DNA from 2 places in the Ochrobactrum sp. PL_is483 genome. Region 2 is predicted to be linked to the other one. Evidence: riboswitches for the same ligand, from Rfam matches in the RefSeq annotation. Region 2 holds a riboswitch; the other holds the start of a gene.
What was found. A riboswitch is a leader RNA that binds a small molecule or an ion and turns the genes downstream of it on or off. The one in region 2 is predicted to bind thiamine pyrophosphate.
Positions count from the first base shown of each region.

Region 1 (14,701 bases), on a different contig from region 2:
CCGGGCACGGCCTCGAAAGCGGAAACCTCCGCGAACTTCAATCCCTTCGCCTTTGCCGCTTCCACAATCGCGTCGGCAATCGGGTGTTCGGAACGGGCTTCCACAGCGGCGACCAGCGCCAGAAGCTCGTCCTTGTCGAAACCCTCGACGGTTGCAAAGTGCGCCAGTGCAGGCTTTCCCTGTGTCAGCGTTCCGGTCTTGTCGACGGCAATGACGGAAGCATCGCGCAAGGTTTGCAAGGCGTCACCGCGACGGAACAGGACGCCGAACTCGGCTGCGCGACCGGTGCCGACCATGATCGAGGTCGGCGTGGCAAGGCCCATGGCGCACGGGCAGGCGATGATGAGAACCGCAATGGCGTTCACCAGCGCGTAACCCAGCATGCCCGTGCCGCCAATCGCCAGCCACAACGCAAAGGTCAAAGCGGCGGCGGCCATCACCGCAGGCACGAACCAGCCGGTCACCTTGTCGACCATGGCCTGAATGGGCAGCTTGTCGGCCTGCGCGTCTTCGACCATGCGGATGATCTGCGAGATCACCATGTCGCGGCCAACCTTGGTGGCGCGGAAGGTGAAGGCGCCGGTCTTGTTGATCGTGCCGCCGACCACTTCCGCGCCCTTCTCCTTGACAACCGGCACAGGCTCGCCGGTGATCATCGATTCATCGACATAGGAGGAACCTTCAATCACTTCGCCATCGACCGGCACTTTCTCGCCGGGACGCACCTGCACGATATCGCCTGCGCGAACCTCTTCGAGCGGCACGTCAGTGGCTTCTCCATCACGAACGACCCGGGCAGACTTTGCCTGCAAGCCGACGAGACGGCTGATTGCCGCGCTGGTGCGCCCCTTGGCGCGCGCTTCCAGATAGCGGCCTATCAGGATGAGCGTCACGATCACCGCCGCCGCCTCGAAATAGACATTGACAGTTCCTTCCGGCAGGAAGCCGGGAAAGAAGGTGGCGACGATGGAAAATCCCCAGGCGGCCAGCGTGCCGACAACGACCAGCGAATTCATGTCCGGCGTGCCGCGCAACAAGGTCGGGACGCCCTTTTTGAAAAAGCGCAAGCCGGGGCCGAACAGGACGAGCGTGGTCAGCACGAATTGCAGATACCAGCTGTTCTGCATCCCGATGCGGTCGGCGACGAACATATGAATGGCCGGGATGAGGTGTGACCCCATTTCCATGACAAACACCGGCAGGGTCAGCACAGCCGCAAGGATGACGCTTTTCTTCAGCTCTGCCGCTTCCGCATCCCGCTTTTCGGCCTGCGTCTCGGGCTTTGCATCGGATGCGGCGTCAGTGAGCGAGCGTGCTTCATAGCCCGCCTGCTCAACCGCCTTGACGAGATCGGAAGTCTGGACCGGGCCCGCCAGTTCCACATGGGCGCGTTCGGTTGCGAGGTTGACGCTGGCCCGCGTCACGCCCGGCACGGCGTTGAGGGCTTTTTCCACCTTGCTGACGCAGGAAGCGCAGCTCATGCCTTCGATGGCAAGATCGATGCTGCCCGCCGGGACATCGTAGCCCGCCTTGCGGATGGCCTCGACCACCGATGGCAAATCCGGCGCGCCCTTGAAAGTCACGTCGGCGCGCTCCGTGGCGAGATTGACGGAAACCTTGTCCACACCCGGAACTTTTGCCACAGCCTTTTCCACGGATGACACGCATGATGCGCAGGTCATCCCTTCGACCGGCACGGGAAAACTGATGGTTTCGTGATTAACTGGCTTGTTCATGGCAATCCCTTTCACTGCCCGTGAAGGGCACAATTCGAGAGTTGCTCCTTAAATAGTCCTTCCCACCGTTGGAAGGTCAAGCCCTTTTCGAAACAAGGTCCGCTATATATTACGGCGTCCGCTCACGCGGGTTGGGCAGACGGCTCTAAATCGGCAATGTGTTATGCGCCGCGACCAGTCCCAGCCCTGCATTGCTGCGATTGGCGATAAAGGACTGCACGTCGCCGGCGGGCATCGGACGGCCCGTGAGGAAACCTTGCACCTCGCCGAAACGTTCGGTCTTCAGGCGCTCAAGCTGTTGCGCGGTTTCCACGCCTTCTGCCGTGGTGACAATGTTGAAACCCGCACCAAGCGTCGCGACCGCCTGAATGATGGCCAGATCGCGCGTATCGACCTCAATTCCCGAAACGAAACTGCGATCGATCTTGATCTTGTCGAACGGGAATGAACGCAGATAGCTCAGCGACGAATAACCGGTTCCGAAATCATCCATCGCAATACGCACGCCCAGCCGACGCAGTTCGAACAGCAGCTCGATATTGTTCTTGCTGTTCGACAGGAAGACCGATTCCGTGATTTCAAGCTCAAGCCTGTCTGGCGACAGGCGCGCCGCTTCCAGCGCGTCCTTGACCGATTGCAGGAGCGTGGTCTGGCTGAACTGGACCGGCGAGAGATTGACGGAGACCTTGATGTCCTCCGGCCACAGGACCGCTTCCCGGCATGCCGCCCTCAAGACCCAATCGCCGATCGGCCCGATCAGCCCGGTTTCTTCCGCCAAGGGGATGAATTCGGCGGGAGAAACCATGCCGCGATCCGGATGACGCCAGCGGATCAGCGCCTCGAAGCCGGAAATCCTGCCGCTTTCAAGGTTGAATATCGGCTGATAGTGAAGCTCGAACTGTCCATCCAGCAGCGCCTGCCGAAGCTCGCCGGTCATGACGTGACGCTTCTCGGCTGCCAGACGCAGCGAGTGCTGATAAAAACGGAATGTGCGGCGTCCGCCGGATTTCGATGCGTAAAGCGCGAGATCGGCGTTACGCATCAGCGCATCGGGCGTATCGCCGTGTAGCGGCGCTTGAGCAATGCCCATGCTGCAGGTGACAAATTCCGAATTGCCGACCAGTTTGAACGGGTCCTGAAAAGCCGAAAGAACGCGGTCGGCAAACATGGCGACCTGCCCCAGCGTGCCGCTACGATAAACGATGGCAAACTCGTCGCCACCCAGCCGGGCGATGAACTCGTCCGAAGTCGTGATCCGTTTCAGGCGACGCCCCACTTCCTGCAAAAGCTGGTCGCCCGCCTGATGGCCGATACTGTCGTTAATGTTCTTGAAATGATCGATGTCGAGATAGAACAGTGCGAAAGGCTCGCAATCCCCGCCCTTTTTCAGCATGTTTTCGACATGATGGGCAAAATAGGCCCGGTTCGGCAGGCCGGTGAGGCTGTCATGCATGGCTATATGCGCCATGCGTTCCTCGATCTCGCGCCGCTCGGTTATGTCTTCCAGAAGGCCGATCAGATAGCGGGGTTCATTGCCCTCGATCGGCGGGATCGAGCATTTTATGATACGCATCGTGCGGGAAGTGCCGTCCTTGCGCAAAATCTTGCGCTCGACGTTCAATACGTCCCGGCGGCGCATCGTCGTGCGATCCTGCTGCCTGATGATAGCGGCCTCCCCCTCGGGGAAAAGATCGAGGTCGGTGGAACCGATGGCTTCGTCTATCGGCTGGCCGCTCGCCGCCGATGCGGCCTGATTGTAGAGCACGTAGCGGCCATCGTCGTGCATGTCCTTGACGAACACGCCGAGCGGCAAATTGTTGACGAGGCTGTCCAGCAAGGTCTGTGCGTGGCTGGCCTGACGGTTGGCTTCCGCGAGTTCCGTCCTGTCCTGGACAATGGCGAGAATCGCTTCCTTGCCGTCGAACAGCACCTGGCGCCCGTAAGTGAGAACCTCAATAATCTCGCCATTGGCGCGCAGATGCTGCCAGCGCTCAGGCCGTTCAAGGTCGCTGCGGTCGCGAATGGCGGCAAGCATCCGGTCCCGCTCGGTTTGCGGACGAATATCGAGCACGGTCATGGCCGGGATTTCGTCGGCTGTATAACCGTACAGCCGGTATGCGGCGTCATTCATCACGATGAAGCGCAGCGTCTGCGGGTCATAGACCCACATGGGTGTCGGATGCGTCGTGAAAAGAATGCGGAAGTCCTGTTCGGACGTGCGCGCCATCGTACCTTCCGCCGAAGCCGAAGCGCCCCCCCGCTTCTTCATCGCATACCCCTCATCCTACTGATCCTACAGGTTTATACAGATCCACTCCACGAGCAGACCGTCTCGTTTGTTAGCACTATGAGCAACCCGATTCAGATGCACCCCGAGCCTAGATTAAAGCTGAGAATTTTAATAAACGATATACAAATTGCGGGTCGATTTAAGGATTTTCTTTAAAACGAGACTTTTTCCATCGCTTGACCGGCTTTAACTTCCGTCCTATGCCTACAGGTGCAAAATTCGTTGGGGTGCCTTCGAAGCAGGATCAGGAAAAGCGCTGAGCGGTTTTCCGTCCGATCTTGCGACACAAGAGGCTGAGAGGCGCTGATCGCGTCAACCCATTGAACCTGATCCGGGTAATACCTGCGTAGGGAACGGAGTTTGGCGCGTCGCGGACGGGGCAAGGCCCCAGATGGAGTCTCGGCTCCGATCAGGTTCATGACGTCTCATCTTCCGTTCGGAATGAGAGACGGCATGATGGACCAAAAGAACAGTTTCTCCCGAACCAAATCAACGAGCGATCCGTCGCGATCCGTACCCATCTGCGTGACCATTGCCGGTTCCGACAGCGGCGGCGGCGCGGGCATACAGGCCGACCTCAAGACGTTTTCGGCGCTTGGTGTTTATGGCGCGAGCGTCATTGCCGCCGTAACCGTGCAGAACACCTGCACGGTGAGCGCCGTGCACGACATCCCGCCCGCCATCGTCGCCGGGCAGATCGATGCCGTTTTCAGCGATCTTGATGTTGCCGCGGTGAAGATCGGCATGGTTTCCGTGCCTGAAACCATCGACGCCATCGCGCGCGGCCTTGCGCACTTTTCCGGCCCCGTGGTTGTCGATCCGGTGATGGTGGCAAAATCCGGCGACCGGCTTTTGAGCGAAAATTCCATTGCGCTTCTGCGCCAGAAACTCATTCCGCTGGCCACACTGCTGACACCCAACCGACCCGAAGCCGCCTGCCTTCTCGACACGGAGACCGCGCGCGACGACGGCCAGGCGGAGGAACAGGGCCGTGCCCTGCTGGCGCGCGGGGCGAAAGCCGTTCTGATGAAAGGCGGGCATGCGGAGGGCGAGGTCTGCGTCGATCTGCTGGTGCGCCGCGACCGCCCGACCCTGCGGATCGAAGCGCCGCGGGTGCTGACCGCCAACACCCACGGCACCGGCTGCACGCTTTCCTCGGCTATAGCCGCAGAGCTTGCCAAGAACCTGCCGCTGGAAAAGGCGGTGCTTTCGGCCCATGCCTATCTGCAAGGCGCAATCCGCGCTGCCGACAGCCTGAAGATCGGCCACGGCCATGGGCCGGTGCATCATTTCCATGACCTCTGGAATGCGGCAAAAGAGGAGGCGATGTGATGCGCGTCACCATCATTGGCGCCGGTGTTGCGGGCCTCGCCTGCGCTGCCGAATTCAACGACCAAGGCCATGCCGTGACCGTGGTTGCCCGCAGCCCACAGATCGGCGCCGATTGCTGTTCGTGGCTTGCGGGCGGCATGCTGGCGCCATGGTGCGAGGGCGAAAGCGCCGAGGAGCCGGTGGTGCGGCTCGGGCAGGAAGCAATCGGCTGGTGGGGAAAGCATGTCAGCGGCGTCAGGCGCGAAGGCACACTGGTTCTGACGCATGATCGCGACATGAGCGAACTGCGCCGCTTCGCCCGCCGGACGGAAGCCTTCGACACAATCGATCAGGGCCGCATCGATGCGCTGGAACCCGATCTCGCCGGGCGCTTCCGGCAGGGACTGTTCTTCGCGGGCGAAGGCCATCTCGATCCGCGCAAGACATTGATCGAGCTTGCCGAAAGATTGCAGCGCAAAGGCGTGATCTTTCATCTGGGGCAGGACGCCAAAGACGTGCAAATCGACGCGGACATCACCGTCGATGCGCGCGGTCTTGCCGCCCGCGATACCCTTCCCGATCTGCGCGGCGTCAAGGGTGAAATGCTGGTGGTCCGCTCGCGTGACATCAACCTTTCGCGCCCCGTGCGCCTGCTGCATCCGCGCATTCCGCTCTACATCGTGCCGCGCGGCGATGGCGTGCACATGATCGGCGCGACCATGATCGAAAGCGATGAGCGGGGCGGCATCAGCGTGCGCTCGACGCTGGAACTCTTGAGCGCTGCCTATGCGCTGCATCCGGCGTTCGGCGAGGCGGAAATACTGGAAGTGGGCGTCGATGCGCGCCCGGCCTTTCCCGACAATCTGCCGCGTGTGCGCCGGCGAGGCGAAACCATCTATGTCAACGGGCTTTACCGCCACGGCTTCCTGCTCTCGCCTGCGGTTGCGCGCATGGCGGTTGCGGCCGCGACCGCGCCCGAAACCATGCCCGAATTTGTGGAGGATTATGCATGACGATCGTGCTGAACGGTGAAGTCATCACCACGAAAGCCGCCAATCTGGCGGCGCTGCTCGCCGAAATCGAACTGGATGAAGCGGTCGTTGCAACTGCACTGAACGGCGAGTTCGTGGCGAGCGACGAGCGCGGGGAAACCCCGATCAGCGAAGGCGACCGCATTGAAGTGCTCGCCCCGATGCAGGGAGGCTGAGATGCTGGAATTTTATGGAAAACAATTCGAAAGCCGCCTGCTTCTGGGCACGGCGCAATATCCCTCGCCTTCTATCCTCGCGGATAGCGTTCGCGCCTCAAAGACCGAAATCGTGACGGTTTCGCTCAGGCGCGAAAGCGGCAACATGCGTGCCGGTCAGGATTTCTGGACACTGATCAAGGATATGGGCGTATCCGTCCTGCCCAATACGGCAGGCTGTCACACGCCGCGCGAAGCGGTGACCACCGCCAAAATGGCGCGGGAAATCTTCGGCACCAACTGGATCAAGCTCGAAGTGATCGGCGATCACGACACATTGCAGCCTGACCCGTTCGGACTGGTGGAAGCCGCCCGCATTCTCTGCGACGACGGGTTTGAAGTCTTTCCCTATATGAATGACGATCTGGTCGTGGCGGAGAAACTTCTTGAAGCCGGTTGCAAGGTGTTGATGCCGTGGGGGGCACCCATCGGCTCGGGCCGCGGCCTCAACAACCCTTATGCGCTGAAAACCATGCGGGCGCATTTCCCCGATGTTCCGCTGGTGGTGGATGCGGGCATCGGCGTACCGTCCCATGCGGCCGCCGCCATGGAACTCGGCTTTGACGCCGTGCTGATCAACACCGCCGTCGCCAAGGCGGGCGATCCAGCCGCCATCGCTCGCGCTTTTGCGCTGGCCGTCGAAGCCGGTCGCATCGCCTATGAAGCCGACCCGATTGAAGCCCGCGACATGGCCTCTCCCTCCACCCCCCTTATCGGAAAGGCTTTTCTCTAATGGCCCTCGATCCGTTCTACCCGATCTTTGACAGCGCCAATTGGTGCGAGCGCCTGGTGCCGCTTGGCATCAAGCTGGTGCAGTTGCGCATCAAGGACAAAGGCGAGGCTGAATTGCGCGCTGAAATCCGTGCGGCTCGCGACATATGCCTTGCCCATGACTGCCAGCTTATCGTCAACGACTACTGGAAACTGGCTATCGAGGAAGGCTGCGATTTCATCCATCTGGGTCAGGAAGACCTTGATGATGCCGATCTCGATGCGATCCGGGAAAGCGGCCTGAAGCTCGGCGTTTCCAGCCATGACGAGGCGGAACTTGGCCGCGCAATGGCGCTGAAGCCTGATTATATCGCGCTCGGTCCCGTCTATCCGACCATTTTGAAAAAGATGAAATGGCACGAACAGGGACTGGATCGCGTGCGCGAATGGAAAGCGGCACTTGGCGATATCCCGCTTGTCGGCATCGGCGGCATGAATGTGGACCGCGCGCCGGGCGTGTTCGAAGCAGGCGCCGATATCGTTTCCGTTGTCACCGACATCACCCTTAACCCCGATCCGGAGGCCCGCGTGCGGCAATGGATCGAAATTACACGGCCCCATGTAATGTAGTTTCTGGAGGAAACATTGAAAAAACTGGTTTTTGCAGCGCTCTTCAGCGCCACGGCTTCGCTTGCTCTGATTTCAGCTCAGGCTGCGCAGGCGAACGATAAATTCAAGCTCATCCTCGACTGGTATGTGAATCCCGATCACGGGCCGATCATCGTCGCCGACAAGCTCGGCTACTTCAAGGATGCCGGTCTCGATGTCGATATCGTGGCTCCGGCGGATGCGTCGGTGCCGCCCAAAATGGTTGCCGCCGGACAGGCGGATCTGGCGATCTCATATCAGCAGCAGGTGCATCTCGATGTCCATGCCGATATTCCGCTGATCCGGGTCGGCACTCTGATCGATTCCCCGCTCAACTGCCTGATGACCCGCGATGACGGCTCGGTGAAATCGATCGCCGATCTGAAGGGCAAGAAGATCGGCTTCTCGGTTGCGGGCGTCGAGGAAACGGTGCTCGGCACGATCCTCAAGAAGCACGATATCCAGCTCTCGGATGTCGAGCTGATCAATGTGAATTTCTCTCTCGCGCCGTCGCTCATGTCGAAACAGGTCGATGCGGTGATGGGTGCCTATCGCAATGTCGAACTGAACCAGATGGCCGTCGAAGGCGTGCCGGGCAAATGCTTCTTCGTCGAGGAAGAGGGCGTGCCCGTCTATGACGAGCTGGTCTATGTCGCCAATTCCGCCAGGCTCGACGCCGCCGAAAAAGACCGGATTTCGCGCTTCCTCGCTGCGACCGAAAGGGCGGCGCAATATATCGTCAATCACCCCGAACAAAGCTTCGATGTGTTCGCGTCCTACAGTTCGGAACTGAATGACGCGCTGAACAAGCGCGCCTGGAAAGACACCGTCGCCCGTTTCTCGCGCTCGCCTGCCAGCGTCGATCATGGGCGCTGGAGCCGCTACGAGGCCTATCTCAAGGAAAACGGTCTCGTGCCTTCGATCCTGCCCGTTGAAAAATTCGCCACTGACGTAAACGCTGAAGGGAGCAAATCATGACCATGCCGCAACCGCATTATTCATCCGAACTGTTCACCCGCCTGCGCGCCGCGACGCTTGGCGACTGGAAGCCCTATATCGATCATGAATTCGTGCGCGGGCTTGGCGACGGCACATTGCCGAAATCGGCGTTCCTGCATTATCTGCGGCAGGACTATGTCTATCTGCACCATTATGCCCGCGCCTTCGCGCTTGGCGTCGTGAAGGCCAATACATTGCAGGAAACCCGGCTTTGCGCCCAGATCATGCACGGTCTGGCGGTGACGGAACTGCCGCTTCATGTCGGTATCTGTGCGCGGGAAGGCATCAGCGAGGACGACCTTTACGCGACAAAGGAAGAGCCGGAAAACCTCGCCTATACGCGCTATGTGCTCGACTGCGGACAGGCGGGCGATTTCCTCGATCTCTTGACCGCGCTTGTGCCCTGCGCCCACGGCTATGGCGAGATCGGGCTGAACCTTGCCGCCACGGCCACGGCGGGAACACCCTATCAGGAGTGGATCGATACCTATGCCGGGGCTGATTATCAGGAGATGTGCCACACGGTCGGCCGGCTTTTCGATCAGGCTGCAAAGGACCGCATCGGCGACGATTTCGAGAAAAGCCCGCGCTGGCCAAAACTCTGCCAGATCTTTGCGACGGCAAGCAGGCTCGAAGCCGATTTCTGGAGCATGGGCCTAAAAGCTGCATGACGAGCGCGCCTCTTCGTTCTCGCAAAAAACGCATCGCCGACGGGTTCCTGTCGGCGGTTGCCGTGATTGGCCTGTGGCAGGCGGTGGTGACGGTCTGGCAGATGCCGCGCTTCATCCTGCCCGGTCCGCTCGATGTCGTGCAATCGCTCATCGCCAATGCGCAGCTGATCGCCGACAATGCCATTGTGACATTCGGCGAAGTGCTTGGCGGGCTGTTGCTCGGCGCTGCGATTGGCGTCCTGACCGCCATCGGCCTGATGATGTCGCCGCTGGCGCAGCGGCTTGTCATGCCGGTGATGGTGTTCAGTCAGGCGATCCCGATCTTTGCGCTTGCGCCGATCCTTACGCTCTGGCTCGGCTATGGCCCCGCATCGAAGATCGCCGTTACTGTCCTGATGATCTTCTTTCCCGTCGTTTCCACCTTTCTGGATGGAATGCAGCGCACCGACCGAACCCTGATCGATGCCGCTGAAAATCTGGGGGCCGGGCGGATGCATATTCTTTTCAGCGTGCGCATACCTGCGGCGTTCCCGTCGCTCGCCTCGGGCCTTAGCCTCGCAAGCGTCTATGCGCCGATTGGCGCCGTGGTCGGCGAATGGGTCGGCGCTTCGAAAGGGCTTGGCTATCTGATGCTGCTTGCCAATGGCCGCGCCAAGGTGGACCTCATGTTCGCAAGCCTTTTCGTGCTCGCGGCCTTCACCATGCTTTTACATGCGACGGTTTCATATTTTGCGCGCAAGCTTGCCGCATGGCCCCGCAAAACCGCGTGAAAAAACCGGCGGTCGCCCGCCGGTTTTCGCATTCATCGAGATCATCAGGCCAGAATCATCAGGCCAGAATCGTTAGGCCAGAATCATCAGGCCAGCGTATAGGCCGTCTTGACCGTGGTGTAGAACTCAGCCGCATAGCGACCCTGCTCGCGCGGGCCAAAGCTCGAACCCTTGCGCCCGCCAAACGGAACATGGAAATCGACTCCTGCGGTCGGCAGATTGACCATCACCATGCCCGCTTCCGAATTGCGCTTGAAATGGGTCGCATATTTCAGGCTCGTCGTGCAGATGCCCGATGACAGGCCGAAATTCGTATCATTGGCGGTGGCAAGCGCTTCTTCGTAATCCTTGACGCGGATGACCGAGGCGACGGGGCCGAAGATTTCCTCGCGGCTGATGCGCATCTGGTTGGTGGCTTCCGTGAACAGCGCAGGCTGGAGATAGAAGCCCGGCGTTTCGCGGTTGAGGCGCTCGCCGCCAAAGGCAAGCTTGGCGCCTTCCTTGCGGCCGATCTCGATATAATCCATGTCCTGCTTGAGCTGGCTCTCATCGACCACCGGGCCGATATGCGTGCCCTGCTTCAGCGCATTGTCGACCGTCACGGTCTTCAGCTTTTCGATTGCCGCAGCGACGAACTTGTCGTGAATGCCTTCCGTCACGATGATGCGCGAGGACGCCGTGCAGCGCTGGCCGGTGGAGAAGAAGGCCGAATTGACGACCGATTCCACGGCGACATTGAGATCGGCGTCATCCAGAACGACAACCGGGTTCTTGCCGCCCATTTCAAGCTGGAAGCGGCGATTGTGCTCGATGGAAGCCGCCGCAACGCGCTTGCCCGTGCCGGTCGAGCCGGTGAAGGTGACGGCATTGACGTCGGCGCTGTCCAGAATGGTCTGGCCGACCACCGAACCCTTGCCCATGACGAGATTGAGAACGCCCTTTGGCAGACCGGCGCGATGCAGGATATCGACAATCGCCCAGGAGCAACCCGGCACGAGGTCAGCCGGCTTGAAGACGATGGTGTTGCCGTAGCAAAGCGCTGGCGCGATTTTCCATGCCGGAATGGCGATCGGGAAATTCCATGGCGTGATGATGCCGACAACGCCGACCGGCTCCCGCGTGACCTCTACGCCGATGCCCGGACGCGCCGACGGCAGAACTTCACCGGCAAGGCGAAGGCACTCGCCTGCGAAGAAATCGAAAATCTGGCTGGCGCGGATGGTTTCACCAATACCCTCAGCCAATGTCTTGCCTTCCTCACGCGACAGGAGACGGCCAAGCTCGTCCTTGCGGGCGAGAATTTCATCGGCAGTTTTGCGCAGGATAGCGTGGCGCTCCAGAATGCCGGAACGAGACCAGGCCGGGAAAGCGGCTTTCGCGGCGGCGATCGCCGTCTTGGTGTCGTCGGCGGTCGCCCGCGCATAGGTTCCCACAACATCATTGGTGTCCGAAGGATTGATGTTGGCGATCCCGTCACCGCCGACCCATTCGCCCGCAATCAGATTTTGATGTACTGTCATGGAACTCTCCCTGTGCGCCGCAAGGCTCTGATATATCTCAGAACGACCCTTCACCCATGAGCGGCGGAATTGCAAGGCCGGAGCCGTCCTGTAACGAAAAAAGTGAAAATAAGTGGCGCCGCCCGGCCCGGAAAGGGCCGTCTTGCAAATTTGTCACAGTCAATGACCAGTTGGAAAAATTGTCATTTTGCGGCTTGGCAAATCTTTTTGCTCATTTATTGTGCACCCATCCGCAACACTGGCAAGAGGTATGAGATGCGTGTCTATTACCCATTCCCGATGGTGCCCAGTGTTCGCGCGGGCGCTTCCAAGCTTTAAGTCCTTGGCCCGCGATGCAGGCTAAGGCCTGAACGCCCTCCCTAAAAGGGCACATTCCAAAACTTCCAAATTTGCCGCAGCCATTACCGGCTGCTTGTTTTGTCTTTGTTTTCACGCATTGTCCGACGCCAAACCGCTTCGCACTTTTGCTGAAAATGCTTTTAAAGGAACCAGAATCCGCCCAAACGCGGCCTGGTATTGTAGATATGACTCGGTTTCGCATAGACTTCCGGGGACCTGCCTTCCGCAACGTCCTCGGCTACACATTCGGCCACTGGCGAAGTCAGCCCTTGCGGCTGACGCTGATGATAATCGGCATGCTGCTCGCAACAGCCGCAGATGTCTTGACCCCGCTCTATTCGGGCCGGCTGGTCGATGCGCTTTCATTGGGTAATGACGGCGCATGGGATGCAGCCATTCACGCGCTGATTGTCCTGCTTGCGCTGGGTGCGCTGGCGCTGATTACGCGCCAGCTGACCTTCTATGTCATCACGGACTTCACCTTGAAGATCATGAGCGACATGGCGGCAAGCTCGTTCCGCAAGCTGCAACGGTTTTCGACCGACTGGCACGCCAATGCCTTTGCCGGATCGACGGTCCGCAAGGTTTCGCGCGCCATGTGGGCGCTCGACCTGCTCAACGATACGCTGATCGTCGCCCTCCTGCCTTCGATCCTGATGCTGCTCGGCTCGGTCGCGCTTCTGTCGTGGTACTGGCCGCTGATGGGCTTGCTGGTCGCCATCGGCTCGGTGCTGTTCATCGTCTGCACCATCGTGATCTCGCTCGGCTTCGTCGCGCCTGCCGCGACGCTTGCCAATAGCTGGGACACGCGGATGGGCGGTGCTTTGGCCGATGCGATTTCGTGCAATGCCGTCGTCAAGGCATTCGGCGCGGAATCCCGCGAAGATGTGCGTCTTGCCAAGGTCGTGACCAAGTGGCGCGGCCGCACACGCCGCACATGGCTGATCGGCACGCTGAATGGCTTCATTCAGGGTACGAACCTTCTGGTGATGCGCGGCGTGGTCATTGCCTTTGCGCTCTATCTGTGGAGCCAGGGCAAGGCGACGGCGGGCGACATCACCTTCGTCCTGACCGCCTTCTTCATGCTGCAAGGCTATCTGCGCGATGTGGGCATGCATATCCGCAACCTGCAGCGCTCGGTCAACGACATGGAGGAACTGGTCGACATCGAAGCACAGCCTTACGGCATTGCCGACAAGCCGAATGCACCGGCGATAAAGATCGGAAATGGCGAGATCACTTTCGATCACGTCACCTTCCATTACGGCAATCACGATGCGGCTCTCTATCGCGACTTCTCGGTCAAGATCGAGGCTGGCGAGCGTGTCGGTCTGGTCGGTCATTCGGGTTCGGGCAAGACGACCTTCGTCAAGCTGATCCAGCGGCTTTACGATGTCAGCGGCGGCGCGATCCGGATTGACGGGCAGAACATCGCCGATGTCACGCAGGCATCGCTCAGGTCGCAGATCGCCATCGTGCAGCAGGAGCCGATCCTGTTTCACCGGACGCTGGCCGAGAACATCGCCTATGCCCGCCCCGGTGCGACGCAGGCGGAGATCGAGGAAGCCGCAAAGCTCGCAAGCGCGCACGACTTCATCAGCTGTCTGCCGAAGGGCTATGCAACGCTTGTCGGCGAACGCGGCGTGAAGCTGTCGGGTGGCGAGCGCCAGCGTGTGGCGATAGCGCGCGCGTTTCTGGCGGATGCACCGATCCTCATTCTGGACGAGGCTACATCGAGCCTTGATTCAGAATCGGAAGTGCTGATCCAGCAGGCGATGGAACGGCTGATGGTTGGCCGCACGACGCTTGTCATCGCACACCGGCTTTCGACGGTTCGCGCGCTCGACCGGCTGTTGGTTTTCGACAAGGGCAAGATCCTTGAAGAAGGCGATCACGACGCGCTTATCCGCAAGCCGGGCGGCATCTATCGCCGCCTGTTCGAACGGCAGGCGCTGGAACTGACCAAGGGGCTGGAAGACGTCATTTCGTAATCCGCTCCGCTAGTTGCCCCGCAATGTGGCGATGGACAGGGCCGGAGCAATCCGGCCCTGTTTTCATTTCATATTCATTTGTTTTTACGCATGTTTTTACCCCTGACCGGCGCCCGTTTTCGGCAGACACGCTCCATTCATCATCCATTCAGATCACGGCGCGTATCACTCGCGACCCAAGCGCGGGTCAAACGTGAGTTGACATTTCCATGACGGAAATGTGACACGCTTTTTGAAATTATCGGGAGTTGCGAGTACATGTCGGATGTGATGGAAAACGCAGAGACGCGTCGCTGGAGCGATGCGGCGATTTTCGGGCCCGCCCGCATGGCGTGGCCCCTGCGCTTTGCCGCAATCGCACTTGCGTCCGTCGTTCTCTCAACCCTGCTTGTCTTTGCCGTCGAATGGATCGTGCGCGGCTCGTTCACCGAAACGATGCAGTTCTTTCGCACGCCGCACAAGCCCGCAT
Region 1 is NZ_JBVPGS010000037.1:306,140-320,840, reverse strand. It holds gene AC0TNJ_RS15195 (heavy metal translocating P-type ATPase) at 1-1,736, opposite strand, end outside; gene AC0TNJ_RS15190 (bifunctional diguanylate cyclase/phosphodiesterase) at 1,882-4,005, opposite strand; TPP riboswitch at 4,240-4,396, shown strand; gene thiD (bifunctional hydroxymethylpyrimidine kinase/phosphomethylpyrimidine kinase) at 4,483-5,358, shown strand; gene AC0TNJ_RS15180 (FAD-dependent oxidoreductase) at 5,358-6,350, shown strand; gene thiS (sulfur carrier protein ThiS) at 6,347-6,544, shown strand; gene AC0TNJ_RS15170 (thiazole synthase) at 6,546-7,316, shown strand; gene AC0TNJ_RS15165 (thiamine phosphate synthase) at 7,316-7,924, shown strand; gene AC0TNJ_RS15160 (ABC transporter substrate-binding protein) at 7,940-8,920, shown strand; gene tenA (thiaminase II) at 8,917-9,612, shown strand; gene AC0TNJ_RS15150 (ABC transporter permease) at 9,609-10,382, shown strand; gene AC0TNJ_RS15145 (aldehyde dehydrogenase family protein) at 10,469-11,902, opposite strand; gene AC0TNJ_RS15140 (ABC transporter ATP-binding protein) at 12,427-14,232, shown strand; gene AC0TNJ_RS15135 (LTA synthase family protein) at 14,491-14,701, shown strand, end outside.
Region 1: another riboswitch for thiamine pyrophosphate. It lies ahead of thiD (bifunctional hydroxymethylpyrimidine kinase/phosphomethylpyrimidine kinase); the one in region 2 lies ahead of thiB (thiamine ABC transporter substrate binding subunit).

Region 2 (14,701 bases):
TGGCGCGCCAGACCGTTCTTTCAGTCAGTAGCCGCACGAGATCGGCGGCGAGACCGGAGATGACGACGCCTGCAATCGGCAGTGCGACATAGAGAAAGCCTATCCCGATGAGGAGGATGTTCATGGCGCGTTCAGCCGGAGCTATTTTGCGATAGCGGCGCAGCGTGGCGGAATGGGTAACGCCTTCTTCGGAGGGGCTTCCGGTGAGACGAAGGGCCAGAAGGACGAGTAATGTCAAGGCAAGCTGCGTAAAGGTGAGGGCGACGGCGCGGCCCGGATCGAAATCGAAATGCAGGCTTTGATAGATTGCGACTTCCAGTGTGGTGGCGCGCGGCCCGCCGCCAAGCGTCAGCACGGTCGTGAAACTGGTTACGCAGAGCATGAAGATGAGGCTGATCATCCCCGGCAGATTGCGGCGGATCACCGGCCATTCGATGAGGCGGAATCGCGCCCCGTTACCCATGCCGAGCTGCGCGGAAAGCTTCCAGTAATCGGTCGGTATCGACTCGTATCCAGCCAGAATGAGACGGACCGCAAGCGGCATATTGAAAAAGACATGAGCGATCAGGATGCCCGCAATGCCATAAATATTCGGCTGGAACGAATGGCCTGCGGCTTCCGACAGATAAGCAATGAGGCCGTTGCGGCCATAGATGCTTGTAACCCCCAGCACCGCAACAAGGGCCGGCAGAGCAAGCGGCAGGGCAAACAGGCGCAGGATCAGCCCGCGCCCCGGAAAATCGGCTTCGGCGTAAAGTGCGCGGGCGACCGAAACTGCAAACAGCACGGACAGCAGGCTCGAAGCGATTGCCTGCAGGATCGTGAAGCGCGCCACGCGCCACAGATAGGCGTCGAAATTGGCGACGGCATCGAAACCGCCGCTGCCTGCTTCAAATGCAAGTGCAGCAAGCGCACCACCGGCGAGCACCACCAGAAAGACAAGCGCCGCCATGCCCGCGGCGGGTCTGGCGGTGGATATGCCTTTTAAGCGGTGCTGTGCCGGAAAAGCCGTCATTTGCTGGTCGCGGCCAGCCATTCATCGACCCATGACTTGCGGTTCCTGGCCACCTCGTCGGAGGGGAAGAGAAGCGTCTTTTCGGGTTTGGGCATCGCGTCGAAAGCGGCTGGAAGCGGGGCGGAAGTCTTGCCCGCCGGGTACATCCAGTTGGTTTCGGGGATGGCATCCTGAAAGCCGGGGCCGGTCATGAATGCCAGAAACTTTTGCGCCAAAGGATTTTTCGCGCCGGTGACGGTCTGGGCGGCCAGCTCGATCTGGAGATAATTGCCTTCCGGATAGGCCAGAGCCTTATAGCGGTCCGTCTTTTCGGCGATCATGTGATAGGCGGGGGAGGTCGTGTAGGAAAGAACCATCGGAGCCTCGCCCTTGGTGAAAAGGCCATAGGCTTCCGACCAGCCGGGCGTGACGGTGAGGATGCGCTTTTGCAGTTTCTGCCATGCGGCTTCCGCCTCATCGCCATAGACCGATTTCATCCAGAGCAGCATGCCCAGCCCCGGCGTCGACGTGCGCGGGTCCTGCAGGACGATTTTCTGGGAAGGGTCGCCCTCGACCAGTTCCTTCAGGCTTTTGGGCGGATTGGGCAATTTTTCCGAATCATAGACCACGGCGAAGAAGCCATAGTCGTAGGGCACGAAGATATCGTCCTTGAAGCCCCCCGGAACGTTCACATTGCTCTGGTCGATGCCGCTTGGAGCGAAAAAGCCGGTAGCACGCGCTTCGGTCGTCAGATTGGTATCAAGACCAAGCACGATGTCGGCTTTGGTATTGCCGCCTTCAAGCTTGAGGCGATTGAGCAGGGCAACGCCGTCGGCGGACGCAATCCAGTCAACTTCGCAGTTGCATTCCTTTTCGAAGTTTTCCTTGACCTTCGGCCCCGGACCCCATTCGGAAACGAAACTGTCATAGGTGTAGACGGTGAGCTTGTCTTTCGCCTGTGCAGAAGGCGTGAAAGCAACGGCTGCGGAAAATGAAAAGGCCAGCAAAGATAAAAGCCGCATCACGGCACTTCCTTTCTTTTGTTACAAGAGGATCGAGCGCCGTTTATGGAGCGTCTAATCCCTCCGCCGGTGCAAACCGGATCAGGTTCAGCGGGTTGGCCGTTTTTCGGGCATTTCCGAACGCAAAACCGCTTTACACTTTTGCTGGAAATGCTTTGGGCCTCTCAGCCATCCGCGAAAGCAGACGGCACCCCGTTAGAGCGGTTGCGACAATAATCTTTCGCAACGGGAAGGGCAAGAGATGGCAATGGCAGCGAATGCAGGCTTCCGGCGCGGATTTGCCCGTGTTATGAGCGGCTTATGAGCACATTCGTCATTCTTCTCGGCGGCGATCTCACCGTGACTGATCGCCTGAAACGCCAAATTGCAGGCGCGCGTATTCTCGCCGCCGATAGCGGGATCAGGCATGCTGCCGCACTTGGTGTCGAACCGGAACTGTGGCTCGGCGATTTCGATTCGACCTCCCCGGAGCTTCGCGCTCAATATGGCCACATTCCGCAAAAGACGTTCCCTTCCGCCAAGGACATGACCGACGGAGAACTCGCTTTCGAGGAAGCCTATGCGCGGGGAGCGGAACGGGTCATCCTGTGCGGAGCCTTCGGCGGGCGGCGCACTGACCATACGCTTTTGCATCTGACCATGGCGACGGCGCAGGCTGCAAAAGGGCGCAACGTTCTTCTGTCGAGCGGTTATGAAGAAGCCTGGCCCCTGCCGCCCGGCGATTTTGTTTATGATTTCCCGGATGGAACACCGTTCAGTGTGATTAATTTCAGCACTGTCGAAGGCCTTTCGATCACGAATGCGGAGTGGCCGTTAGATAATGTGACACTGCCATTTGGCTCTTCATGGACAGTTTCCAACGTGGTTCGTGGAACACTTCGCGTTACTGTGCATTCTGGACTAGCGATACTTGTCGCCAATTTGGCGATGGAGGATCAACCGCACTGAGGCCGCTAACCTTACCAATCGAAAGAGCTTGACGCTGACAAGTGAAACGTATTGTAAATGGGTCAAGCGGGTGTCATCTGCTTTACGCCGAAGTTGGGGACGCAAAGTCGGTGATTAGTTCAACTCTTGTAGGAGATGTTTCAATGAAGTCACGTCTTACGATGATTGCTGTTGCTGGCGTGCTCGCGTTCTCGACGGCTGCATGCACGACGAATGAACAGCGCACGGCCGGTTACGGCGTTGGTGGCGCGGCTCTCGGCGCTCTCGCCGGTGGCGCAATCGGCGGCAATGGCCGCGGTGCACTCACGGGTGCCGCGATCGGTGCGGTTGCCGGTACGCTGCTTGGTGCAGCCCAGACCCGCAACGGTGTGCAGTATTGCCGTTACCGCGATCCATATGGCCGCGTATACGAAGCGCCTTGCCAGTAATGGCTTGGCCAGTAATGGCTGGATAATCAGTTTGCCGACAGGCCGGGGAAACCCGGCCTGTTTGTTTTCAAGGGTCTTTTCTTGCCGTTCCATTTGACAGAACGGCTTTTGTCGCGGACAAGCAGGGCGGAATTTTCAATCCTGTTTATCGAAGAGAACCATGGCACCACCACTCCTGCGCCTCGACCAGATCAAGCTAACCTTCGGGGGCACACCGCTTCTGGAGGACGCAGGCCTTTCGGTGAGCGAGGGCGACCGCATCGCGCTGGTCGGCCGCAATGGTTCGGGTAAATCGACCCTGCTCAAGATTGCCGCCGGGATGGTGGAAGCGACATCGGGCGAGGTTTTCAAACATCCCGGTGCAACCGTCCGTTATCTGCCGCAGGTGCCGGATATGGATGGCTTCGCCAATGTGCGCGCCTATGTGGAAGCGGGGCTGGGGCCGACCGACGACCCGCATCGCGTCACCTATCTTCTCGAACATCTGGGGCTGACCGGTGAGGAAAAGCCGGATCATCTGTCCGGCGGCGAGGCGCGGCGCGCTGCCCTTGCGCGTGTAATTGCGCCGCAGCCTGATGTGCTTTTGCTGGACGAGCCGACCAACCATCTGGACCTCACCACCATCGAATGGCTGGAAGGCGAGCTGCGCCAGATTCGCTCGGCCATCGTGCTGATCTCGCATGACCGGCGCTTTCTGGAAAATGTCAGCCGGGCGACGGTCTGGCTGGATCGCGGCATCACGCGCCGTCTGGAGCAGGGCTTTGGCCATTTCGAGGAATGGCGCGACAAGGTGCTGGAAGAGGAAGAGCGCGACCACCACAAGCTCGGTCGGCAGATTGCGCGCGAGGAACACTGGCTGCGTTACGGTGTCACGGCGCGCCGCAAGCGCAATATGCGCCGCCTCGGTGAACTGCACTCCATGCGTGCCGATTTCCGCAATCATCGCAAGGCGCAAGGGACGGCGGTTCTGGCGGCAAGCGATGCGAAGGAATCCGGCAAGCTGGTGATTGAAGCCAAGGGGCTGAACAAGGCCTATGGCGAGCGTGTCCTGGTCAAGGATTTTTCGATCCGCGTGCAGCGCGGTGATCGTATCGGTCTTGTTGGTCCCAACGGTGCCGGGAAAACGACGCTTTTGTCGCTTCTGACCGGCAAACTGGAACCGGATTCAGGAACGCTGCGGCTTGGCGTCAATCTCGAAATGGCCGAACTCGACCAGAAGCGCGAAAGCCTCAATCTGGACGAGACGCTGGCGCATTATCTGACGGACGGGCGCGGCGAAAGCCTTGTCGTCAATGGCGAGCAGCGGCATGTCGTATCCTATATGAAGGACTTTTTGTTCCAGCCGGAGCAGGCGCGCACGCCCATCCGCGAGCTTTCCGGCGGCGAACGCGCCCGCCTGATGCTGGCCCGCGTTCTGGCGCGTCCCGCCAACCTGCTGATCCTCGACGAGCCGACCAACGATCTCGATATGGAAACGCTCGATCTGCTGCAGGAGCTGGTCGCCGGTTTTCCGGGCACAGTCATTCTGGTCAGCCACGACCGCGATTTTCTGGACCGCACCGTTACTTCGGTCATTGCGCCGGAAGGTGACGGGCGCTGGCTGGAATATGCGGGCGGCTATGCCGACATGATGGCGCAACGCAAGGAACAGGCCCTGAACCGGCGCTCGGTCAAGGCATCCGGTCCAAATGCCGACAGCAGGGCAGAAGAAAGCGCACCCCAGCCAAGACGGGACGAAAAGCGCAAGCTTTCCTACAAGCAGAAATTCGCGCTTGAAACGCTGCCCGGCAAGATGGACGCGCTGGCCAAGGAAATTGCAGTGCTGGAAGGCAAGCTTGCCGATCCGCAGCTTTATGCCAAAGACCCGACGCTGTTTGCCAAGACTGCCGATCTGCTTGAGAAAAAGCGCTCTGAAAATGCGGCCATGGAAGAAGAATGGCTGGAATTGGAAATGCTGCGCGAGGAAATCGAAGGGTAAGGCTACCCTTCGATGCTTTGAAATTTAGCTGCTCGCCTTGTTCAGCAAGGCGATTTCATCGTCGCTAAGCTTCAATTCGGCTGCGGCGATCAGTTCGCCAAGCTGGGCCGAACGCGTGGCGCTGGCAATGGGTGCAGTGACCGACGGCTGTGCGATGAGCCATGCGATTGCGACCTGCGCAGGCGTGACATCGAGATTGCGGGCCACATCATCCAATGCCGCAATGATTCGCGAACCACGATCCGTCAGATATTTTTCAACTGATTTTCCGCGTGCGCTTTGCCCGAGATCGCCAGCGGAACGGTACTTCCCGGTTAGAAACCCCGCAGCCAGCGAATAATAGGAAATAACGCCAAGCTCGTTGTCTCGGCAGATTTTTTCCAGCCCGTTTTCGAAATCCGCGCGATCATAGAGATTATAAAGCGGTTGCAGGCTTTCATAGCGCGGCAGTTCATGCGTACGGGCAACCTTCAGCGCCTCGGTCAGCCGCTCCGGCGTGAGATTGGATGCGCCGATGGCCCGCACCTTGCCAGCGTCAATCAGCTCCTTATAGGTGCCGAGTACGTCTTCGAACGGTGTTTCCGGGTCATCCCAGTGCGATTGATAAAGATCGATGTAATCCGTCTGCAGCCGTTTGAGGGAGGCGTCGACCGCTTTGCGGATATAGGCCGGGGAGAGGCCCTTTTCGTCAGGGCCCAGTTCGCCGCCGACCTTGGTGGCGATGACGACCTTGTCGCGCAGGCCACGGGATTTCAGCCAGTTGCCGATAATGGTTTCGGATTCGCCGCCCGCATTGCCGGGCGCCCAGGCGGAATAGACATCCGCCGTGTCGATGAAATTGAATCCCGCATCGATAAAACGGTCGAGAAGCGAAAATGACGTCGCTTCGTCGACCGTCCATCCAAATACATTGCCGCCGAAGCACAGCGGCGAGACATTGAGTTCGGTCCGTCCGAGCTTTCTGAATTCCATAGACCTCTTCCTCTGAATACGAATCGCGAATGATTCATCGGGTTTCGATTTCAGGAAGAAGAAGGAAGGCTCCGGGAGGAGCCGAAATCAGCTCATGCCAAGCGCATCCATATAGAGCTGCAGCATGGCTTCTTCTTCCTGACGTTCATGGTCTTCTTTTTTACGCAGACGAATAATGGTCCTCACGACCTTGCTGTCAAACCCCGATCCCTTCAATTCCGCGTAAACTTCCTTGATGTCGTCGCCGATGGTCTTTTTTTCTTCTTCCAGGCGCTCGATGCGCTCGATGAAAGCGCGCAACTGGCCGACAGCAATCGTTTGGGCTTCGCTGGTAATGTCGTCGCTCACGAGGAGTTCTCCAATTCAAATTCTATGATGACGCGGACACGCATTGCGCGAAACCGCTTATCGAAAGTCTGGACTGTTTTTCCCGCGAGTCGCAGGCAAAATTAAGAGCCTTTTTCGATGCACGACCCGGTTTGACGGGTCAAGCCCTGTGGATAGCGGGTAAAGCATCTCCTGACAGGCCGTTATCTGCTCCTATCGGCACGCGAGCCGAAATGCTGCACCGCATGAATGCCGGGCAAGGTGTTGATCTGCGCCATCATCGGCGCGAGCCTTTCGGCCCATTCTGCCGCACCCTTGTCATCGGCAATCAGGTCCTGGCGGATTTCGATCAGGACATGGGCGAAGCCCTTCGCGGTCGCATGCCGGTACATGGCGTCGTTCTTGAGCGCGCCGTCATAGGGTTCGTTATCGCCAACCGTCAGGTCAGGATTTTCGCGCAGCAGCGCCAGCAGAGGCTTTACGGCACGGTCATCCTTGTCCCAGAGAAGGCCGATCTGCCAGGGGCGGGCCTTGTCCTTCCAGCGCGGGGTGAAGGAATGGACCGAAACGATGAAGGGTGCAGCCCCGCTTTCCGCCGCTACGCGTTGGCTCGCCCGCGCGACTGCATCGTGATAGGGGCGATAGAAGCGTTGGAGGCGTTCCTCGCGCTCGCCTGCCGACATTGGGTAATTGCCGGAGATGACCGCACCGTCGGATAGTTGCATGATAAGCGTCGGATCGTCCTCTCCGCGATTGGGATCGATCAGGAGGCGCGAAAAACCGCCGAGGACCGCTGGCGCGTTCAAACGGCTGGCAAGCCTGCGCGTCAAATTCTCGACGCCGATATCATAAGCGATATGCCGGTCGAATTCACTTGTCTGCAAACCAAGCGTGCCATATTCGGCTGGAACATCGCGGCGCGCATGGTCGGCGGTCAGGAGCAGGCCAAGGCTGAAATCGCCATCGATAGTGTGTGCTGGCGAGAACGGCGTCGAAGCGGTTGAACCGGATTGAAGCGGCATAGGGCGAAATCCGAGGCTGAACTGTGAAATTATTTCTGTGTTGTGCGGGAAGCTGTTTCAGGTCTGTCATGAGAAAGCCGGGATTGCAACGATCATTCTTTGATCGAGAGTACCTGTAATCAATGGGTTTGCGTTGACATCAAAGGCGAAACTGCCGAAAAGAGAGCGACCCGAAACGGGATGTCCCCGAGATGGATTTCCTTGTGCAATATAAATTGTTCGATAAAACCGATAGCGGGCTGAAGGGGTTCTGCGTATGCGACTTCCACGATCTCTAGTTTTGTTTGCCGGTGTGCTGATAACTGCGCTGGGCATGACATCCATAGAGGCAAAGGCGGATTTCCGCGTATGTAACGCAACCCAGAACCTGGTCGGCGTTGCGATCGGTTACCGGGCCAAGACCGGCTGGGTGACGGAAGGCTGGTGGCATATTGAAGGCGCTGCCTGCAAAACGCTGCTCGAAGGCCCGCTTTCATCCCGCTACTACTACCTCTACGCCGAAGACGCCCAGGGCGGCGGGCGCTGGGAGGGCAAGGTCAACATGTGCGTGGCCGAGAAAGAATTCCGTATTACTGGCGTCCAGGATTGCTTCGCGCGCGGTTTCCAGCGCAACGGCTTCCAGGAATACGACACCGGGGAACAATCGAGCTGGATGGTTCAGCTCACCGATGAAACGCCGACAGAAAACCCCACTGTTACAGGAACGAATAGTCAATGAAGCGCAACCGCAAGGTCAAGATTCTCGCTACGCTAGGTCCGGCGTCAGGCGAGGAAGCCGTCATCCGCAAGCTGTTTGAGGCAGGCGCGGATGTGTTCCGCATCAACATGAGTCATGCCGACCATGATCTGATGCGCACCCTCGTCAAGCGCATTCGCAATGTGGAAAAAGAACTTGGCCGTCCGATCGGCATTCTGGCCGATCTCCAGGGGCCGAAGCTGCGCGTCGGCAAGTTCAAGGACGGCAAGGTCGATCTCGTTCCCGGCCAGACCTTCACCCTCGACAACAACGAAGCGCCTGGCGATGACACCCGCGTCTATCTTCCGCACCCGGAAATTCTCGAAGCTGTCGAGCCGGGCCATCGCCTGCTGATTGACGATGGCAAGCTGCATCTCGTCGCCGAAGCGAGCGACGGCAAGTCGATCCGCTGCAAGGTGATTTCGGGAACGCGCATTTCGGACCGCAAGGGCGTCAGCCTCCCGGATACGACGCTCGGCGTCGGCGCGCTCACGGAAAAGGACCGCAAGGACCTCGATGCCGTTCTGAAGGAAGAAATCGACTGGGTTGCGCTTTCCTTCATCCAGCGTCCGGAAGATCTGGCCGAAGTGCGCAAGGTTTCGCGCGGCAAGGTCGGCCTGATGTCGAAGATCGAGAAGCCGCAGGCTGTGACGCGTCTAGATGAAATCATCGAGCTTTCCGACGCATTGATGGTTGCGCGCGGCGATCTCGGCGTCGAGATGCCGCTTGAAAGCGTTCCGGGCATCCAGAAGCAGATCACCCGCAAGGCACGCCGCGCTGGCAAGCCGGTGGTGGTCGCCACGCAGATGCTGGAATCGATGATCACCGCTCCGGTGCCAACCCGCGCCGAAGTGTCCGACGTTGCGACCGCCGTGTTCGAAGGCGCGGATGCGATCATGCTTTCGGCAGAATCCGCTTCCGGCCAGTATCCGGTCGAAGCCGTGGCCACCATGAACCGCATCGCGGAGCAGGTGGAGAAGGAGCCGACCTATTCGACCATCATCGATGCGCAGCGCGCAGCGCCGGAGCCGACGGGCGCCGACGCAATCTCGCTTGCCGCACGCCAGATCGCGGAAACGCTGAAGCTTTCGGCCATCGTCACCTATACCGCTTCCGGCACGACTGGCCTGCGTGCTGCCCGCGAGCGTCCGCGCACGCCGATTATCGCCCTGTCGCCGGTCGTCGATACCGCGCGCAAGCTGTCGCTCGTCTGGGGCCTGCATTGCGTTGTGACCGCCGATGCGCATGATCTGGAAGACATGGTCAACCATGCCTGCGAAATCGTCTTCCATGAAGAGTTCGGCAAGGCGGGCGACCGCGTCATCATCACCGCCGGTGTCCCGTTCGGAACGCCCGGCGCGACCAACATGCTGCGCATCGCCTATATAGGTCCCGACGGCAAATCAGGCATCTAGACTGGCGATATTCCGGCTGTGACGGCCTGCAAATGGCGTTGTTTTGCGCTTCCGGTGCTCATGTACCCAAAAGTACATTCCGCTCCGGTTCTCAAACCCCACCATTTTCGACTCGTCACAGCCAGAATCTCATCCAGTCATGGTGCTCGGCATCCCAAAAAACGCGCTCCTTCGGGCGCGTTTTTGCTTTGAATAAAGATGAATTGGTGGAGGCGGGGGCTGCTTTAAGAGCCTGAATCAAAAAGCGTCATGTGTCTGCGAAATTGGTGATTTTCGAGCACTGAAGCGCAGACAAATTGTCATTTGCAGCTACGCAGGAGCGACTTCTGGAGCAGGATCTAAGTGCGCGTCTCTGTCAGTTCGTCCGCCAGATCATTGAAGTTCTTCTGTGCGTCGCGCATCATCGGATAGACGATGAGAGCTTGCTCATAGGCTTTCAAGGCCTGTTCCTTGAGGCCGCGCAGGCGCAATATGGCTGCCATGCCGGTCAGCGCGCCATAATGGCGGGGTTCCAGCTCCAGCGTACGATTGATGTCGTACATGGCATGAGCATAGTCTTTTTGCAGGAAATAGACCGTAGCGCGGCGGTTCCATGCTTCCGCATATTCCGGGTCGAGTGCGATTGCTTCATTGAGGAAATCGATTGCCGACGGATAGCGCCGCTCCAGCATCGCGGTGTTCGCCCATTGCATCAGGAGATCGACTGTGGCGCTGCCAGACTGCGACCACAGCGTATTGATCTGTGAAGCTATACGCCGCGCCTTGGCTTCGTCCGTCGTGCGGCGAAGATCGGCAAAGAGCATGTCGAGACGCTCTTCAGGTGTCTGGGCTGCATCCGCTGCTGGATTCGAGGCAGGCTTCTGTTCGCTGTCGGGGCCGGTCTGAACCGGCGTCAGAGGCGCCGTGAGCGGCACTTTGCCGGGTGCTACTTCGGCATAAGCCGATGGAACAATCGCAGCAGGCGATGCGAATAAAGAAAAAGAAACCAGAAATGCAAAAACGTTCCGCATGCGCATAGATTTTATCATGCGCAGCGAAACGTCAAATGCAAAATCAAAAATAAGATTAGCCCTGACGAGCCTTGTAGCGCGGGGCGGTCTTATTGATGATGTAAACGCGGCCCTTGCGGCGGACCAGCTGGCAGTCGCGATGACGGCCCTTAAGCGCTTTAAGCGAGTTCTTGATCTTCATGTCAATCACCGGTCTTGTTGGCCCGTTGACGTGCAGATGCCGCGGGGCTTCATAAAAACAGGCGCCTCAGGCGCCAATTGATTACAGGCACTGTTAGATGCCCGAAGGGTTGGCCGAAATACACAAGGTTTCAGGCAAATGTCAACTGCTGAGCCGCAGATTCAGGGGGCTGGCGCTGAAATTCTTGGCAGGCAGTCGAAGATTCATCGGGAATCGGGAGGATTCCCGATGAACATTATTTGTGGCGAGGGTGAATGCGCGTCACATGACCCATTTTACGGCCCGGGCGCGCTTCCTTTTTGCCGTAAAGATGCAGCACCGCATCCTTTTCAGAGAGAATCGCGGGTACCTTCTCGATGTCGTCACCGATCAGGTTTTCCATCACGCAATCCGAATGCCGGTCGGTATTGCCCAAAGGCAATCCGGCAACGGCGCGGATATGCTGTTCGAACTGCGAAATGGCGCAGGCCGCTTCCGTCCAGTGGCCTGAGTTATGGACGCGCGGGGCAAATTCGTTTGCCAGAAGCGTGCCGTCCTTCAGGACGAAGAATTCAAGCCCCAGCACGCCGACATAATCCAGTGCGTTCAGAAGCTTTGCTGCGGCCTTGCGGGCAGTTTCTGCCGTGCTGTCGGAAATGGCAGCCGGTACGGTTGAAGTTGCAAGAATTCCGTCCTTGTGCACGTTTTCGGCAATATCGAAAATGGCGACGTTGCCGCTGCGATCACGCGCTGCGATGACCGAGACTTCCCGCTCGAAATCAACGAAGCCTTCGAGGATTGCAGGCGCGCGATTGATGGCAAGAATCGCCTTGTGGGCTTCGTTCTCGTCGAGCGAGGTCAGGCGGACCTGTCCCTTGCCGTCATAGCCCAGGCGCCGCGTCTTGAGGATGCCGCGTTCGCCCAATGCGCCCAAGGCTGCGATCAGGGTCTCTTCATCGTCCACGAGGCGCCATGGGGCTGTCTCGATACCGCTTTCATTGAGGAACTGCTTTTCCGTAAAGCGATCCTGCGAGACTTCCAGCGCGGCTGGCGGTGGCAGAACCAGAGCGGTTTCGGCCAGCCTGTCGGCGGCGCTGACCGGCACGTTCTCGAATTCATAGGTGATGACAGCGGACGCAGCGGCAAGTTCCGCAAGCGCTTTCGGATCATTATAGGCTGCGACGATCTGGCGACTGGCGACCTGTGCTGCGGGGCAATCGGCCTGCGGCTCCAGAATCACGGTTTGAAAGCCAAGACGCGCTGCGGCCATGGCCAGCATTCTGCCGAGCTGGCCGCCGCCGATAATGCCGATGGTTGCACCGGGCTGAAGAGGAGAATTTTTCATGTCAGGCCTCGTTCGAAGGGCGCTCGGCCACACTTTCCGTTTGCGCCCTGCGCCACTCGTCGAGACGGGCTGCAAGCGCTTCATCGTAAAGCGCCAGAACGGCTGCGGCGAGGAGGGCGGCATTGACCGCGCCGGCGCGACCGATGGCCAGCGTGCCGACAGGAATGCCTGCTGGCATCTGCACGATGGAGAGAAGCGAATCCTGGCCTGAAAGCGCCTTGGACTGAACGGGAACGCCGAAAACCGGGAGTGGGGTCATGGCTGCGGCCATGCCGGGCAGATGGGCCGCGCCACCCGCGCCGGCGATAACGACCTTAAACCCTTCAGCTTTCGCGCCCTTGGCGAAAGCGACGAGCCGGTCAGGGGTGCGGTGCGCGGAAACGATCCGGGCATCGAAGGAAATGCCGAGCGCCTCCAGTGTGTCTGCTGCATGGCGCATGGTCTCCCAGTCGGACTGGCTTCCCATGATGATGGCGACGTCGGCAGTAACGCTCATTGATCTTTCTGCTCCGGTTTTCATTCGTGGTGTCAAAACGACAAAGCCGGGCGGACCCCGGCTCTCTCATGTATCGTTCTCAGCGTTCAGGCGATGATGTCGGGGATGACCTGATCTTCCATCTCCTGCAACTTGTCCTTGATTGCGAGTTTTTTCTTCTTCATGCGCTGGACGCGCAACTGGTCGCAGCCCGTTGCTATCATAGCGTTGATAGCCGCATCGAAATCCGCGTGTTCCTGTTTCAGACGCGCGACGGCCAATCTGATTTCGGCCTGTTCCTGATCGGACATGCGAACCCCGTTTCGTTGAATAGTTTTACGGGCCGCACCGAACCCTAAAAAGGCGCGGCATCAGCCCGTTTCAGGCGAAGCCCTTATCACATTTTTCGCGTCAGGAAAATGCTACCACGACAAAATCGACTTTGCACCAAACTCGTGCCAAACTGTCATGGTTCTGTCATGGATGCGGCTGTCGAAGGCGACAAAAATACCGCATCCTCGGCAGCCGGGACTGCGTGTCTGGCCCGGAATACAGGAGGTGTACCGGGCGTTCATGCAGGCTGAATGGCGGGGCAGCGGGCAAGCAAGGTCCAGGTTGCTCCGCAAACCAGGGAAATCAACCAAAGGAGATCTGATGATGGCTATTGAGTCCCATCTTGCCACGCTTGAAAAGAAGCACGGCGCTCTGGAACAGGAAATTTCCGAAGCCATTGCGTCACCGGCAATGGATGATCTGCATGTTGCATCTCTGAAGCGCAAGAAGCTTATGCTTAAGGAGCAGATTGAAAAATTGAGATCTCAGGTAACCCGTCACTAACGGGAAAAGCCGCGCTTTGATCGCGGTTCGATACGGCGTCTCAAGCCATAGACACAAGAAATGCGGTCTTGGCGGCTGTGACACAGCCGCCGAACATATTGATTCAATTATTTAAAAACAAATTGATCACAACGCCGCCGCTCCCAACGCAACTTGATGCAACTTAAAGCGTGTCGCATTTTATTCCGTTCATACGACAGGCTTTAAGCTTTTGTTTTCACGCACGTCTTGATCCCATCGAGAGCCAAGATCAGAAATCAGTCCAGTGGACTGATTTCCCCGCGAAGGCGGTTCCCACTTTTGGGAGGCATGCTTTATCCATCCGTCTCGGCTCTCGGATCAAGATTGAGCGCTTCCGGCGTTGCACTGCGCTCGGAAGGCATGCTCTTGAACTGGTCTTTCTCTTCTTTCGGGACGGATGCGCGCTTGCGTGACCGGAACAATGCATAGCCGGTGATGGAAATATGCGCGAGCATGGTGATGGCGAAGAGGCCGGACGGCCAGAAAATATCCATGGCGGCGGCTGCCAGCAACGGCCCGAGCATTGTGCCGAAGCCGTAAAGCAGCAAAAGCCCGCTTGATACTTTCACGAAGCTTTCCGACGTCGCGTGATCGTTCGCATGGGCGACGGCAACGGGATAGAGGGCATAGGCGAGCGCGCCATAACAGCCGGTCATTGTAATGATGACAGGACCGCTGGATGGGGCGACGAGAAAGGCGATGAGACCGACGAGAGCCGCCAGCGCCGCCACGCTTGCCAGAACAAAACGCCGGTCGACCAGATCGGAAATACGCCCGATCGGAATCTGCATCAGGGCACCAGCTGCGATGGTGACGCTGACCATCAGGGCGATTTCAGTGGTGGAAATACCGGATTTCGCGCCGAAGACCGCTCCAAGCGTACCCCAGGCGCCATTGGCGATGCCGATCAGGATGCACCCGACGAAGGCGGCGGGCGAATTATTATAGAGCGCCTTGAGATCAAGTTGCACTTCCGTCAGCGGCTTGGGACTGACGGCTGTAGAAATCGCG
Region 2 is NZ_JBVPGS010000031.1:103,024-117,724, forward strand. It holds gene thiP (thiamine/thiamine pyrophosphate ABC transporter permease ThiP) at 1-1,015, opposite strand, end outside; gene thiB (thiamine ABC transporter substrate binding subunit) at 1,012-2,016, opposite strand; TPP riboswitch at 2,058-2,221, opposite strand; gene AC0TNJ_RS07985 (thiamine diphosphokinase) at 2,317-2,964, shown strand; gene AC0TNJ_RS07990 (glycine zipper domain-containing protein) at 3,108-3,392, shown strand; gene AC0TNJ_RS07995 (ABC-F family ATP-binding cassette domain-containing protein) at 3,553-5,370, shown strand; gene AC0TNJ_RS08000 (aldo/keto reductase) at 5,395-6,342, opposite strand; gene AC0TNJ_RS08005 (DUF2312 domain-containing protein) at 6,430-6,690, opposite strand; gene AC0TNJ_RS08010 (N-formylglutamate amidohydrolase) at 6,873-7,691, opposite strand; gene AC0TNJ_RS08015 (DUF1036 domain-containing protein) at 7,948-8,409, shown strand; gene pyk (pyruvate kinase) at 8,406-9,842, shown strand; gene AC0TNJ_RS08025 (tetratricopeptide repeat protein) at 10,181-10,870, opposite strand; gene ykgO (type B 50S ribosomal protein L36) at 10,908-11,033, opposite strand; gene AC0TNJ_RS08035 (5-(carboxyamino)imidazole ribonucleotide synthase) at 11,269-12,357, opposite strand; gene purE (5-(carboxyamino)imidazole ribonucleotide mutase) at 12,359-12,853, opposite strand; gene AC0TNJ_RS08045 (DUF465 domain-containing protein) at 12,940-13,143, opposite strand; gene AC0TNJ_RS08050 (YdcH family protein) at 13,487-13,669, shown strand; gene AC0TNJ_RS08055 (MFS transporter) at 13,984-14,701, opposite strand, start outside.